Regions from separate parts of the Bacillus sp. AFS017336 genome, predicted to be linked through region 2. Evidence: riboswitches for the same ligand, from Rfam matches in the RefSeq annotation. Region 2 holds a riboswitch; the other holds the start of a gene.
What was found. A riboswitch is a leader RNA that binds a small molecule or an ion and turns the genes downstream of it on or off. The one in region 2 is predicted to bind S-adenosylmethionine.
Positions count from the first base shown of each region.

Region 1: another riboswitch for S-adenosylmethionine. It lies ahead of mmuP (S-methylmethionine permease); the one in region 2 lies ahead of CN601_RS02530 (methionine ABC transporter ATP-binding protein).

Region 1 is NZ_NUCO01000004.1:69,332-76,241, forward strand. Features, by position in the region: gene CN601_RS02095 (alpha/beta hydrolase) at 1-116, shown strand, start outside; gene CN601_RS02100 (SDR family NAD(P)-dependent oxidoreductase) at 168-941, opposite strand; gene CN601_RS02105 (MFS transporter) at 1,360-2,646, shown strand; gene CN601_RS02110 (hypothetical protein) at 2,680-2,865, shown strand; gene CN601_RS02115 (hypothetical protein) at 3,088-3,345, shown strand; gene CN601_RS02120 (DUF5412 family protein) at 3,554-3,937, shown strand; SAM riboswitch class I at 4,127-4,233, shown strand; gene mmuP (S-methylmethionine permease) at 4,317-5,726, shown strand; gene mmuM (homocysteine S-methyltransferase) at 5,701-6,654, shown strand.
Region 2 is NZ_NUCO01000006.1:73,859-80,768, forward strand. Features, by position in the region: gene CN601_RS02505 (YfcC family protein) at 1-152, shown strand, start outside; gene iadA (beta-aspartyl-peptidase) at 181-1,353, shown strand; gene CN601_RS02515 (M20 family metallopeptidase) at 1,463-2,653, opposite strand; gene CN601_RS02520 (MetQ/NlpA family ABC transporter substrate-binding protein) at 2,709-3,554, opposite strand; gene CN601_RS02525 (methionine ABC transporter permease) at 3,551-4,219, opposite strand; gene CN601_RS02530 (methionine ABC transporter ATP-binding protein) at 4,209-5,225, opposite strand; SAM riboswitch class I at 5,395-5,512, opposite strand; gene CN601_RS02535 (GapA-binding peptide SR1P) at 5,851-5,976, shown strand; gene CN601_RS02540 (sulfite exporter TauE/SafE family protein) at 6,223-6,910, opposite strand, start outside.

The DNA.
Region 1 (6,910 bases), on a different contig from region 2:
CGGGAATGATCCACGGCTATTTTGCCCATATGGCTATTTTTCCTAACAACATAGAATCAACTGTTTCTAAAATAAATCATTTCTTAAGTACTGCAAATTATTCGCTAGAGTACTAAAAAAACGAGCCTCGTGGAAGTAAGAGGCTCGTTTCTTATGTATAAACTTTTTTAGAAATAAACTGTATTTCCAATGCCGCCAGTTACCGGGATTACTTCACCAGTAATTGATGCAGATAATGGAGAGGCAAGGAAGGTAACCACGTTAGCGATTTCCTCTGATGTAATTAAGCGTCCAAGAGAATTAAGAGCTTCTACTTGTTTTATAGCTTCTTTACTAGAGACACGGTCTCTAAAAGCTTCTGTATCAACAACCCCTGGGTAAATAGCATTCACATTAATTCCGTGTTTTCCTAATTCCATTGACGCAGATTTAGTTAAATGAACGACAGATGCATTACGTGGTCCAGAACTAAAGTAGTTACCACCAATTCTAGCAGCTAGTCCACTAATATTAATAATCCGTCCCCATTTATTTTCAATCATATAAGGAGCGACAGCGCGGATACAGCGGAAGTAACCCATATATTTTTCTTCAAAATCTTTTAAAATAAGTTCTTCTTTAATACTATTAAAATCCTCAGGCTCATGTCCACCAACTCTGGCACCACTATTTATTAATATATCGATGCTTCCCATTACTTCTACTGATTTTTCTACTAGATTGATAATAGAGTCTGGATCTGTAGTGTCAGCGACGATCGGATAAATCGTTTGATTTGTTTCCTGGGTAAGCTCCTCTGCTGTAATTCTTAATGTGGATTCATTTCTTGAACATATTGTGCAATCTACGCCCTCTAGAGCTAGTTGGCGTGCAACAGCTTTCCCAATACCACGGCTACCGCCAACAATAAGTGCCTTTTTTCCCGATAATTTTAAGTCCATTGTTTAGCCTCCAGTTCTCATTCACTAGTAATAATCTAAAAGATTTACTTTAGTTTCTACTTTAATTCTACCTATAAATAATATTTATATAAAATTAAAGATTTTAATTTGTAGTTTAATTGTGCTAATATACAAGTTGGATTTTAAATTTTTCATCGAGAAGTATTATTCCGTATATTAGTAGTATTGACATGTAAGTTAAAAAGTTTAATTTTATTTAACTGAAAATTATGAATATAATAAATATAATAAATGTCGCAATCTATTTTAAAGCTATTAAAAAGAAAAAGGGAGGATGGTCAACACGGTAGATTATTGATGGAGAAAATGATGCTATATTTTGTAAGCGCTTCATTATATGACGAGTTGTCTAGTAAAAGATGTTCAAACATTAAGTAGGTGAGAAAGGAAGATCTATTTGAACACACCAAAATATTCTTGGATTATTTTATTAATTCTAGTTGCTTCGGGTATGGTTAACCAAGTTGATAAAATTATCATTGGTTTAGTTTCCGTACCTGTAATGAAAGAATTACATTTAAGTCCATCCCAATGGGGTGTGGTTGGAAGTTCATTTTTTTGGTTTTTTACGATATCATCTTTTGTTCTTGGTGGCTTAGCTGATTCGAGAAATACGAAAAAAATGTTTACTTGGATTATGCTTGTATGGTTAGTTGTTCAATTTACAACACCTTTAGTATCAAGCGTTTCTCTATTAATGTTCTCAAGAATGGTTTTAGGAGCAGGAGAAGGTCCAGCTATTTCTATTTCAACTTCAATAATAGGTAAATGGTTTCCAAAACATCGACATGGTATTGGTTTTGGTGCAGTTTTATTTGGTGCAACAATCGGACCGGCAATCGCTTCTCCAATACTAATCTCCTTAATCAATAAACATGGTTGGAGAGCTGCTTTTGTAGCGATGGGTACGGTAGGGTTTATTGTTCTACTTTTATGGATGTTTTTCGGAAAGGAAAGTCCAAAAGATATTGGGATGCCTACATATGAACAACAGGATCAAAACACAGTAATCCCTAACAAAGTTTCATGGAAGCAGTTTTTTCCACATATTTTCTCTAAAAATTTTATGTTTACGGTAATTTGTGCAGGATGTGCTTATTGGCTATTGTCTGTGCAATCGGTTTGGTTTCCAGCATATTTTTCAAAAATTCAACATTTTGAAGGCAAAACATTAAAATTGGCAGTATCTTTACCATTCCTCTTTGCTGCTATTTGTCAAATTGGAGTTGCCCTAATTTCCGATCGTATTTATCGCAAAACAGGAGATATTCGCAGGAGCAGAATAAATCTTGCAGGTAGTTCAATGGTTTTATCAGGTATTTGTTTATACATTGGAAGTATCGCGGATTCAAGTGGTATTGCCATTTTTTGCTTCATCCTTGCACCGGGCTTTGCGATTGTGATTTTATCGCTCGCACCAGCAATGCTTATGGAGTTCTTTTCTCCTAAAAATATCGGGAAAGCACAAGGGACGTATGTTGCTCTATCAAGTTCAACAAGTATTATTGCCCCAGTAATATTCGGCAACTTTATAGAAAAGTCTGCATCCGAGGCAATTGGGTATGGATATGGGTTCCTAATAACCGCATTAGTTATGTTTGTTTTTGGATTATTATTTTGGATTACAGTACGCCCAGCGAAACAAACTAATGCTACTGTAAATATCGGTGAACAAGTCATTTAATCATAAACATAATTTAATTGAGGAGGAAAATACATGTGCAAATTTAAAAAAGACATTAATGGGATCGATTGTTGTGTAGAATGTAATGAAGAATTATCCATTATGGAGCGAAATCGCAGTAATTGTTGGAGTTGTCAAGATAAGGTAACCGAAACATACTCAGACGATCATATAGAAATGGAGGATAAAGTAAGAACTGCAAAACAGATTAATTTTTGAAAATAAAAGGATATAGTTTTTAAGAGGACCCTACTACCCTATTAAAAACAATATGAAAGAGAAGCTCTGCATTCAATTTGAATGTAGATGCTTCTCTATTTTTAATTTGCCTCTGTTTAAGTGGATGATTTTCTTATTCAAGTACATGGAAGTTTATGGAACAGGGATTTCAGTAAATCATGCCGAATAATATCTAGTAAATTAATACTTAAGGAGAAAAAAATGAAAAAGATTATCAAATATGTAGTATTATCACCCATAATTTTTTATTTACTTTTAATACTTTTAGTAAAATGTGGATTTGACGAGTATAATGCATTTGGTTTTACACTTTCAATATTTTTAGGTGCTATTATTGGTCTATTAGTAATGATTTATAAAAGACTTTCAAAAGATACACTAGAAACTGATAAAGTAAAAGCTGCTTATGATCATTACCGGAAAGAAAAAGGAGTTAAAAATCAACTAGAGGAAATTTAATGAACTCTTATACGACTAACACAATGCTTTAGTTGAACAACGTGATCGATGATATTGTCGGTCTTTTTTTATTGTACAAAATGGCAGTTTAGATAGATGAAAGAGGCTTAGAAATATAGTTAAATAATCTGCAAAAGAAGGAAAAATTTTCCTCTAAATAGAAATGAATATACTTAGATATCAATTTTTATAGGGAGAATTTTAAATTATGATTAAACGAAAAGTAGTCATATACACTATTATTGTAATTTCTGTATGCATTAGTGCTTTTTATTTTTTAAATTCTAATCAGACAAACTCAATTACAGCATTGGAGGATGTCAATGTTAAAAACCTTGATATAATTAAACAAATTGAATCTCCTGACAAGAAACATAAACTAACGATTTATTTAAATGGCGGAGTATTTATGAAGTCAGATTATAGTTATATTGGTCAGTTGAGTTCTAAAGACAAGAAGGAAAAAGAAAGATTTATATTGTGGTTACCAGGTGAACCTTTTAGTATTCAATGGATCAATAATAAAGAAATATTAGTGAATCAGAACCAAATTAATATCAACAGTGAAACCTATGATTTCAGAAATATGTAAAGTCTTATTGAGCTAACGCAGTGCATTAGTTCAATAACAATCGGCTGCTTCGGCGGCCGTTTTTTATTCAACAAAATGGCAGATTAGTTGCATAAGATATGATAATAAGTTAATAATTAATAATTTTTTAAAAAAACAGAATTATCTTGACAATTATCGAATGGATTGATATGGTTATAAAAAAAATATTTCTTATCCAGAGAGGTGGAGGGACTGGCCCTTTGAAGCCTCAGCAACAGGTCTACTTAAGTAGACACTGTGCTAATTCCAGCGGGTGATAACCTGATAGATGAGAGCTTTCGTTTTTATTTGTCAGTAGCGCACTCTTTTTTAGAGTGCGTTTTTGTTTTTTCTGGATAGTAACTAAAGGAGAGTAGGAATGGGGAACAAAAATGGGCAAGAATTTCAAAGGAACATGCAAGCACGTCATTTAGTCATGCTATCACTTGGTGGGGTGATTGGAACTGGCTTATTCTTAAGCTCGGGCTACACTATTCAACAAGCTGGCCCGTTTGGAACAATACTATCCTATCTGATTGGTGCGCTAGTGGTTTATCTAGTTATGCTGTGTTTAGGAGAGCTTTCCGTACATATGCCTGAAACTGGCTCATTTCACAGTTATGCAGTTAAATACATTGGACCGGCTACAGGGTATACAGTAGCCTGGTTGTATTGGTTAACTTGGACTGTTGCTTTAGGTTCTGAATTTACAGCCGCAGGATTACTTATGAAGCGATGGTTTCCATCGATTAATGTTTGGATATGGAGTGCTATTTTTGCCATTTTGATCTTTGTATTAAATGTCATGACTGTTAAATTTTTCGCCGAATCAGAATTTTGGTTTTCATCGATAAAGGTTATAGCTATTGTGATTTTTATTGTTTTAGGAGCAGCGGCAATGCTAGGGTTTCTTCCGATGAGTCATTCAAAAGCAGCACCATTATTTTCTAATTTTACAAGTGGAGGTTTATTTCCTCATGGTGCTACGGGCATTATAATGACCATGCTTGCGGTTAATTTTGCTTTTTCGGGAACAGAATTAATAGGCATTGCAGCTGGAGAAACCGCGAACCCGGAAAAAATGATACCGAAGGCCATTCGAACTACTCTGTGGAGATTGATCATCTTTTTTGTAGGAACGATTTTTGTTTTATCTGCGTTATTGCCTATTTCCGATGCTGGTGTATTAGAGAGCCCTTTTGTTGCAGTTCTAGAACGAATTGGGGTGCCATATTCAGCTGACATAATGAATTTCGTTATCTTAACAGCTATTTTATCTGCGGCAAACTCAGGCCTTTATGCCTCTTCTAGAATGCTTTGGTCACTTGCTAATAAGAATACGATATCTCCGATTTTTGGAAAAATGACGAAGCAAGGTGTTCCAATTAACGCCGTCATTTTCAGCATGGTGGGTGGAGCTTTGGCTTTGCTCTCAAGTATTGTGGCACCAGATACTGTCTATATCGTACTTGTTTCCATTTCCGGTCTAGCAGTAGTTGTAGTTTGGATGAGTATTAGTGCTTCCCAGTTCCTATTTCGCAGACAATTTTTGAAAGAAGGAAATTCTGAAAAGGACTTGATTTATCGCACACCACTGTATCCATTAGTACCAATTGCTTCTTTTATCCTTTGTCTGGCATCGTGTATTGGAATTGCATTCGATCCAACACAGAGAATTGCCTTATATTGCGGCATACCGTTTATTTTGTTTTGCTATGGAAGTTATTATCTAACAAAAAATTTAAAAAAGAGGGGCGTAGATTATGTCGAACAAAGTCAATCCAATTGATGCTATTTTATCCCAACATTCCATTATGCTTCTTGACGGAGCATTAGCTACAGAATTGGAGGCGCATGGATGTAATTTGGACGATCCCCTTTGGTCGGCACGTGTGTTACTAGAAAATCCGGAACTTATTTATCAGGTTCATTCGGACTATTTTCGTGCTGGTGCGGACTGTGCCATAACAGCAAGCTATCAAGCTACTATTAGTGGTTTTTCCGCGCGTGGAATACAAGAACAGGAAGCTTTGGAATTAATTAAGAAAACGGTGTTACTTGCAAGAAGGGCAAGAGATGATTTTTGGAAGGAAAATAAGCAAACGAATAGGCCTAAACCATTGGTTGTTGCATCGGTTGGGCCGTACGGGGCTTACCTTGCAGATGGTTCAGAGTATGTAGGCAACTATGGTGTGACAGATAAAACATTAGCAGACTTTCACCGTTCGAGAATGTCAGCGTTAATTGAAGCAGGTGCAGATCTATTGGCATTTGAAACGATCCCTTCCTTGCAAGAAGCAAGAGTATTAGATACATTATTACGTGAGTATCCAGAAACATATGCGTGGCTTTCCTTTTCGTTAAAAAATGAGAAAGAGATTAGTGAAGGTATGAAACTCGTAGAGTGTGCACGAGTTTTTGAGAAAAGTGAACAAATTGTAGCGATAGGCATCAATTGTGCGCCAGTAACCGTTGTGACTGGTGCAATACAAGAGTTGAGGGCAAACACCAAAAAACCGATTATTGTTTATCCAAACTCTGGTGAAACTTATAATCCAGAAACAAAAACATGGAATGGTCATGAACAATGTAATGTGTTGGATATTCAATCTGAAGAATGGTACCAAGCAGGTGCACGTTTAATAGGTGGATGCTGTAGAACGACACCTTATCATATTGAGGAGATATCGAACAAGTGGCGTTCTTCCGAGTATTGAACCAATTGAAGGTGAAGCGTAATTAAAGATAACAAAGAGGTTAATTTAGTTATTCAAAAAATAGTTCATATTTCTGAAAGTTATTGAACTAACGCATGCTTTAGTTCAATAACAATCGGCTGCTTCGGCGGTCGTTTTTTTATTCAACAAAGTGGCAGTTTAATTGAACAGAATTAGTAAAGTTTTTTTATTCGGAATCCGAAAAATATGGTAAGTTTATATCATGTTACATAACAATATCGAATTACTTTTTGAA
Region 2 (6,910 bases):
CAACAGCAGGTACATTAATGGCAGGACTGGCAATTGCAGGGATTCCGTGGACTAAATGGGCTAAATGGATTTTCCCATTAGTATTTCTTCAATATTTGATTGGATTAATAGCAGTACTGGTCGCTCACTATATTCACTACGGTCCATTTTAAAATATTACAATATTAGGAGGATCACAAGTTGTTAACTTTAATAAAAAACGGTCAAGTATACACACCACATTCGATTGGTCGCAAAGACATACTTATTGCGGGCGGAAAAATTATCTTAATAGGGGATCATATTCCACTTCCTCCAGAATCATACAATTGCAACATAATAGATGCTACCAACAATATTGTAGTACCAGGTTTTATTGATTCACATGTTCATATTATCGGTGGTGGGGGTGAAGGCGGCTTCAAAACACGCACGCCAGAACTCATGTTAACTTCTGCTACTACTGCAGGTGTCACTACTTTAGTTGGCTTACTTGGTACAGATGGAACAACAAGAAGAATGGAAAGTCTTCTTGCAAAGGCAAGAGGTTTAGAGGAAGAAGGAATTACATGTTATATTCAAACAGGTTCTTATCATGTCCCCGTAAAAACATTAACAAGTAAAATTGAAGATGACATCATATTAATTGATAAAATAATTGGTGTCGGTGAGATCGCTATTTCAGATCACCGTTCTTCTGAGCCCACATTTGAAGAATTGGTAAAAATCGCTACTGCTGCACGAAATGGTGGGATTTTGTCTGGTAAGGCTGGAGTATTGGAAATTCATGTGGGCGATGGATCAGATAAACTTTCTCTATTACATGAAATAATAGATAATACAAACATCCCAATGCGTCATTTCCATCCTACACATATTAATCGTAATGAAGAGTTATTTGAGGCAGGAATTCAATACGCTCTAAGAGGTGGATATGTCGATTTTACAACGAGTACAATCCCTCAGTTTTTAGAGGAAGGTGAGGTCAAGTGTAGCAAAGCATTACGATTGATGCTTGATCAAGGTGTACCTATTGGGAATATTACCTTTTCATCTGATGCTCAGGCAAGTCTCCCTTATTTCGATAAAAATGGTGAGTATCTTGGCCTTCAAGTCGGAAAGATGTCCTCTCTTTTCCAAGAAGTAAAAGATGCAATATTAGAGGAAGCAATCCCATTAGAAACAGCTATTCAAGTGATCACATCCAATCCTGCACAAGTGCTAAAGCTGCCTCAAAAAGGCTGTTTACAAGTAGGTAAGGATGCAGATCTTGTATTATTACAACAAGATAATTTGGAGATTGAGACTGTTATTGCAAATGGCAAAATTATGTTAGATAAAGGAATTCCGATCGTTAAAGGAACATTTGAGTAAGAAGAAAATTCACAAAAACCATTACTTAAAAATATAAATCGAATAAGTTATCAAAAATAAAAACGTCAGAAAAATGGATTCCCACCATCTTTCTGACTGTTTAATTTAACTATTTTTCAGTTTGCTGAAATTCAGTTTGAACTTTTTCTAAAAGGTTTTTATCGGTAATTAATCGATAGCCCGTTAATGCCAATGCTTTTGCCCCCTTGATTAGAGCCTGATCACCTTGTAACGACCTAGCAGCTTCACGGAATTCGTTCGTATGAGCTACTAAATCATCAGGTCCAATTTTTATATATGCGTGGGAAGTCGGAACTACATGGCTGACATTACCAGCGTCAGTCGATCCAATTCCTCCGTTTTTGCCACTGATTGTTTCTCCTAATAAAGCTAATTCTTCACCTACGATATGATCAAGTGATTGATTGATAATAAAGTCGTGGACTTCATTTTGGAATCTCTCAATTTTCACAGTGCTACCAGTTGCAAGTGCCGCTCCTTCGGCAATATTACGAATCTTAGTTGAAACTTCTTCCGTAGTCTTCCATGTACTATCACGGATGAAAAATCTCGCTGAAGCATATTCTGGAATAATATTAGGCGCATCGCCTCCGTGAGTGATAATTCCGTGTATTCGTACATCACTAGTAAGTTGCTGACGAAGGGCATTTATTCCATTGAATAATTGGATTACGGCATCTAGTGCATTAATTCCATGTTCTGGGGAACCAGCCGCATGGGCCGCTCTACCATAAAAGTGGAAGTCCAATGGATCTACTGCAAGAGATGGGCTTGTTAATCCTGTTTTACCACTTGGGTGAATCATAAGAGCTGCATCAACACCTTCTAATAATCCGTTTTTTACGAAACTACCTTTTGCACTTCCATTGGGTCCTCCCTCTTCTGCAGGAGTTCCAAATATGACGACCTCTCCTCCAGTTTCAGAGATTACTTCGGCAAGGGCGATACCTGCAGCCACACTCGTAGTCCCAATAATATTATGTCCACATGCATGACCAAGACCAGGCAGTGCATCGTATTCTGCTAAAAAGGCAATCGTTGGGCCTTGCTTAGACGATTTTTTTCGTGCTACAAAGCCTGTTTCATGTCCGGCAATATTACGCGTTACGTCAAAACCAGCTTCTACTAATGTTTTAGTGTGTGTTTCGGAAGCAAAAAACTCTTGATTGCCTATTTCAGGTTTCTCATGTATTTGATGACTAATTTGAATGTATATTTCCTTCAATTCCTCAATACTTTTCACAATTTGGTCTCTATGCGTTTCAGTTTTAACTGTCATGTCATTATTCTCCCCTTTGCTCTCTTATATAAGAAATGAAGTTCAAAATACGATCTTATAAATTTTTAATTTTCCCAATCGTAACGACAACCGGAACCGTCGCACCTTTGTCACGCTTAATAATGTAATCATGAACTTCTTTTGATTGGTATGCCTTCACAATTTTTAAATACTCCTTATCGTTTTTATTCTTTGTACGCGATGCAATGACATTAATATATGGCATAGCAGCTTTATCATTTGGATCTTCTTTATAAAGCGGGTCTTTTGCAGGATCTAATCCGGCTTGAACAGCAAAACCATTGTTAATGATAGCCGCTCCTACATCATCTAATGATCTTGCTGTTTGACCTGCAGCAATCGGTTTGATTTTTAGATGCTTAGGATTCTCTTTAATTTGTTCAATACTTCCTTTAGGGTCAAAATTATCTACTAAACTAATTAACTTTGAAGATTGTAATAGTTTAAGTGCACGCCCTGCATTCGTTACGTCATTTGGAATGGTAATCGTTGCACCATCTGGGATATCATTTAGATTTTTATATTTATGAGAATAAATTCCCATTGGGGCAATAACAGTCGAACCAATCGCAGAAATATCTAAATTGTGATCCTTTTTAAATTGGTTCATGTATGTGATTGTTTGAAAAGCATTTAAATCAAGACTACCATCGTTAAGTGCTGTGTTTGGCTGTACATAATCTGAAAAAGAAATGATTTTCAACTTAATGCCATCATTTTTTACTTGTTTTTGGACAATTCTCCAAAGTTCACCGTCATCACCGTTTATTCCAATCTTAATTGTTTTGTTTCCATTACCTGATGATTCTTTAGAACCACACGCTGCTAATACCGAAACGGTTAATAATAATACTGCTAAAATACTAAAAAACTTTTTCATCCTCTTTTCCTCCTCACATATCTTGACCACGTATTTCCTAAGCTTTGAATGATTTGAACAATAAATACCAGCAATACAACAGTAATGATAATAACGATTGTTTCAAATCGTTGATAACCATATGTAATCGCTAAGTCACCTAAACCACCAGCCCCAACAGCACCCGCTGCTGCGGTTGAACCAATTAGTCCAATCGTTGCTGTTGTAAATGACAGAATTAACGATGGGATCGCCTCAGGTAAAATAAACTTAGTAATAATTTGAAACTTTGTAGCTCCCATTGCATAGGCTGTTTCCAGCACTCCCTTATCTACTTCTAGCATTGAGTTCTCAATCAATCTTGCCAAATAAGGTCCAACGAAAATTGATAGAGGAACAATTGCCGCAACTACACCAATTGATGTTCCAGTTATTAATCTAGTAAACGGAATAATGGCAACTAGTAAAATGATAAATGGCACAGACCGCAAAATATTGATAATAGTATTTAACACCGTAAATACGGGTCTGTTTGCCATTATATGTCCCGGCCTTGTTACAACTAGGATAATACCTAATGGCAAGCCTATAATTGTTCCAAAAATAAATGAACCGAGTACTGTCAGAAATGTTTCATTGCATGCTTGCAGAAACTGTGGCCAAAAGAATTCCCAATTAAGCTCCATTTAACTCAACCTCCTTTACATCTATTCCTTTTTCCAAAATATATTTAATAGCTTTTTTACTCTCTTCTTCTGCTCCATCTAGTGCAACAAGCAAATTCCCATACGGTCTTTCCTGCAGCTCTGTAATAGATCCATAAAGAATGTTTAGGTGAATATCGAACTTTTTAAGGACCTCTGATAATAGAGGATTGGCAGCCTTTTCTCCTAAAAAGACTAATTGATAATATTTTCCCTTTGCCAATGAGTTCGATAACTTAGGAGGTACCTCATGGTGTAATACAGTGTTAACGAAATTCTTTGTAATGCTTTTTTGTGGACTCGTAAAAACATCGTACACATGGCCTTCTTCAACAATTTCTCCATTCTCAATGACGGCTACTTTGTCACATAAATCACGAATGACACTCATTTCATGCGTGATTAGGAAAATAGTAAGATTATAAGATTTATTTACCTTCCTTAAAAGCTCCAGTACATTCTTCGTTGTTTCAGGGTCCAATGCTGATGTTGCCTCATCGCAAAGCAGAACGTCCGGGTCTGTTACTAATGCCCTTGCTATTCCCACTCTTTGCTTTTGTCCTCCCGATAAATGCCCTGGATAAACATCTTGTTTCCCCGAAAGACCAACAAATTCAATTAATTCCATTACCTTTTTTTGAACATCACTTTTCTTCTTTCCTTCAAGGTAAAGTGGCATGGCTATATTATCAAAAACCGTTTTCGCTGAAAGTAGATTAAAGTGCTGGAATATAACGCCAATTTTTCTACGCGTCTTCCGTAACTGTTCATCGTTCAAAGCCATCAAGTCCAAACCATCAATCAGAACTGATCCTTCTGTTGGTTCTTCAAGCCTATTTAAACAACGAATCAATGTACTTTTTCCCGCTCCCGAAAAGCCAATGATTCCATAAATCTCCCCCTTCTCAATTTTCATATTAATATTATTTAGAGCTTTAATTGGTGGCCTTCCAGGATAAACCTTGGAGACGTTTTTTATCTCAATCAAACTTATTCCTCCAGTGCTAGTAATCTTATAAAAACCAAAGTATTCTTATGTGCAAACTAGGTTTTGTATGTGTATTTCCCCCTTTTTTCGCTTGTAAACTATCAAAAAACCCCTCTCCTTATCCAATAACACAGATAAGAAGAGGGGTTAAATATATAAGCCACTTTACTTCTTATCTTTCAAATCGCTTAAACGATTTGCAGGAATTAGCACGGTATTTGTTACGAAACAACAAACCCGTTGCCGAGGTATCGTAGGGCCAGTCCCTCCACCTCTCTGGATAAGTAATAGAAATTATTAAGTTTTAAAATTATTGAGTTAATATTATCCCTCTTTTTTTAATACGTCAAGTAGTATTCTTAAATTTTTTTGAGAAATTTTGGTTAAAAATAGTAATTTTTTCTGTTTGCATTAATTAGCATATGCTTGCCAAAAACATATTTCCATATAGTTTTTTTATCTATTTTTTAATACCGTGAAAAAAATATTTTGATTCGATTTTTGTTAAGAAACCTTGCTAATTCAACGCTTTCTCCCCATGGACATTTTCCGTCCACAGGGTAGGTAAAGTCCCTGGAGAAATAACGAATTGAACGTGCTATAGTGGGTGTAGGAGGTGTTTCTCATGCAAATTTTAATCTGTAAAGAATGTGAAGAAACTATTGAGTACGCGGAGTATAAAAAAATAGTAAAAATCTATTCAACATGCGAACATTGCAAAACAGAAGAAAGTACTTCAACTTTAAAATAATTTAATACACTAAAAAAATAGATAAATTTTGTTATAAAGACTTTAATGCAAATGGGATCTTCATTAAAAAAATGAAGATCCTTTTTTCTTTATATTTTACGAACATTAGTATTTAATACCTCACATCCTAATTTTAACTCTTGGTTGTTCGTATTCGATAGTTATCTTGTTAATTACATAAAAAAGGGAGAAAAAAACAGCAAAACTCTCATAAAAGTTTTGCTGCTTTTTAAACTAAATCCCTATTCAAGTAATCCATGTTTTAATAATCGTAAACCATATTTTCAAAGCAGTAAATCCGATTAACACTGCTAAAATTCCTCGTAAAACCTGCGTTTTTGTTTTTTTGCCTATTTTTGCTCCTAATGGTGAAGCAATTAGACTTGCAATTACTACGATAATAGTAGGCAAAATTGTAACTTGGCCGGTAGAGACTTTACCGATTGTAACACCTATTGAAGAAATGAATGTAATTGCTAACGAAGAAGCAATTGTAATTCGTGTTGGTATTTTTAAGATTGTTAGCATGATTGGTACTAAAAGAAATGCTCCGCCTGCTCCGACTATTCCAGCACTAGTACCAACGACAAATGCTAAACCTGCCGCAAGCCATATATTGATTGAGATTTGACCACTTTCTGCTATTTCAATCTCTTTTCTAGGAATGAACATTAAAATGACCGCAACCATTGCTAAAATACCGTAAACAAGATTAATCCCATGCTCTGAAAGTAGATTTGAACCGAATCCTCCAAGAAAACTTCCGATTAGTACACTTATTCCCATACTTAATATAACTTTTTTATTTAAATAACCACTTTTACGATAGCTTAATACTCCACCTAAAGTTGCAAATACTACTTGCACGGCACTGATCCCCGAAACTTGATGTGAAGTGAAAGATGCAAATCCTAATAATGGAGGTACAAATAAT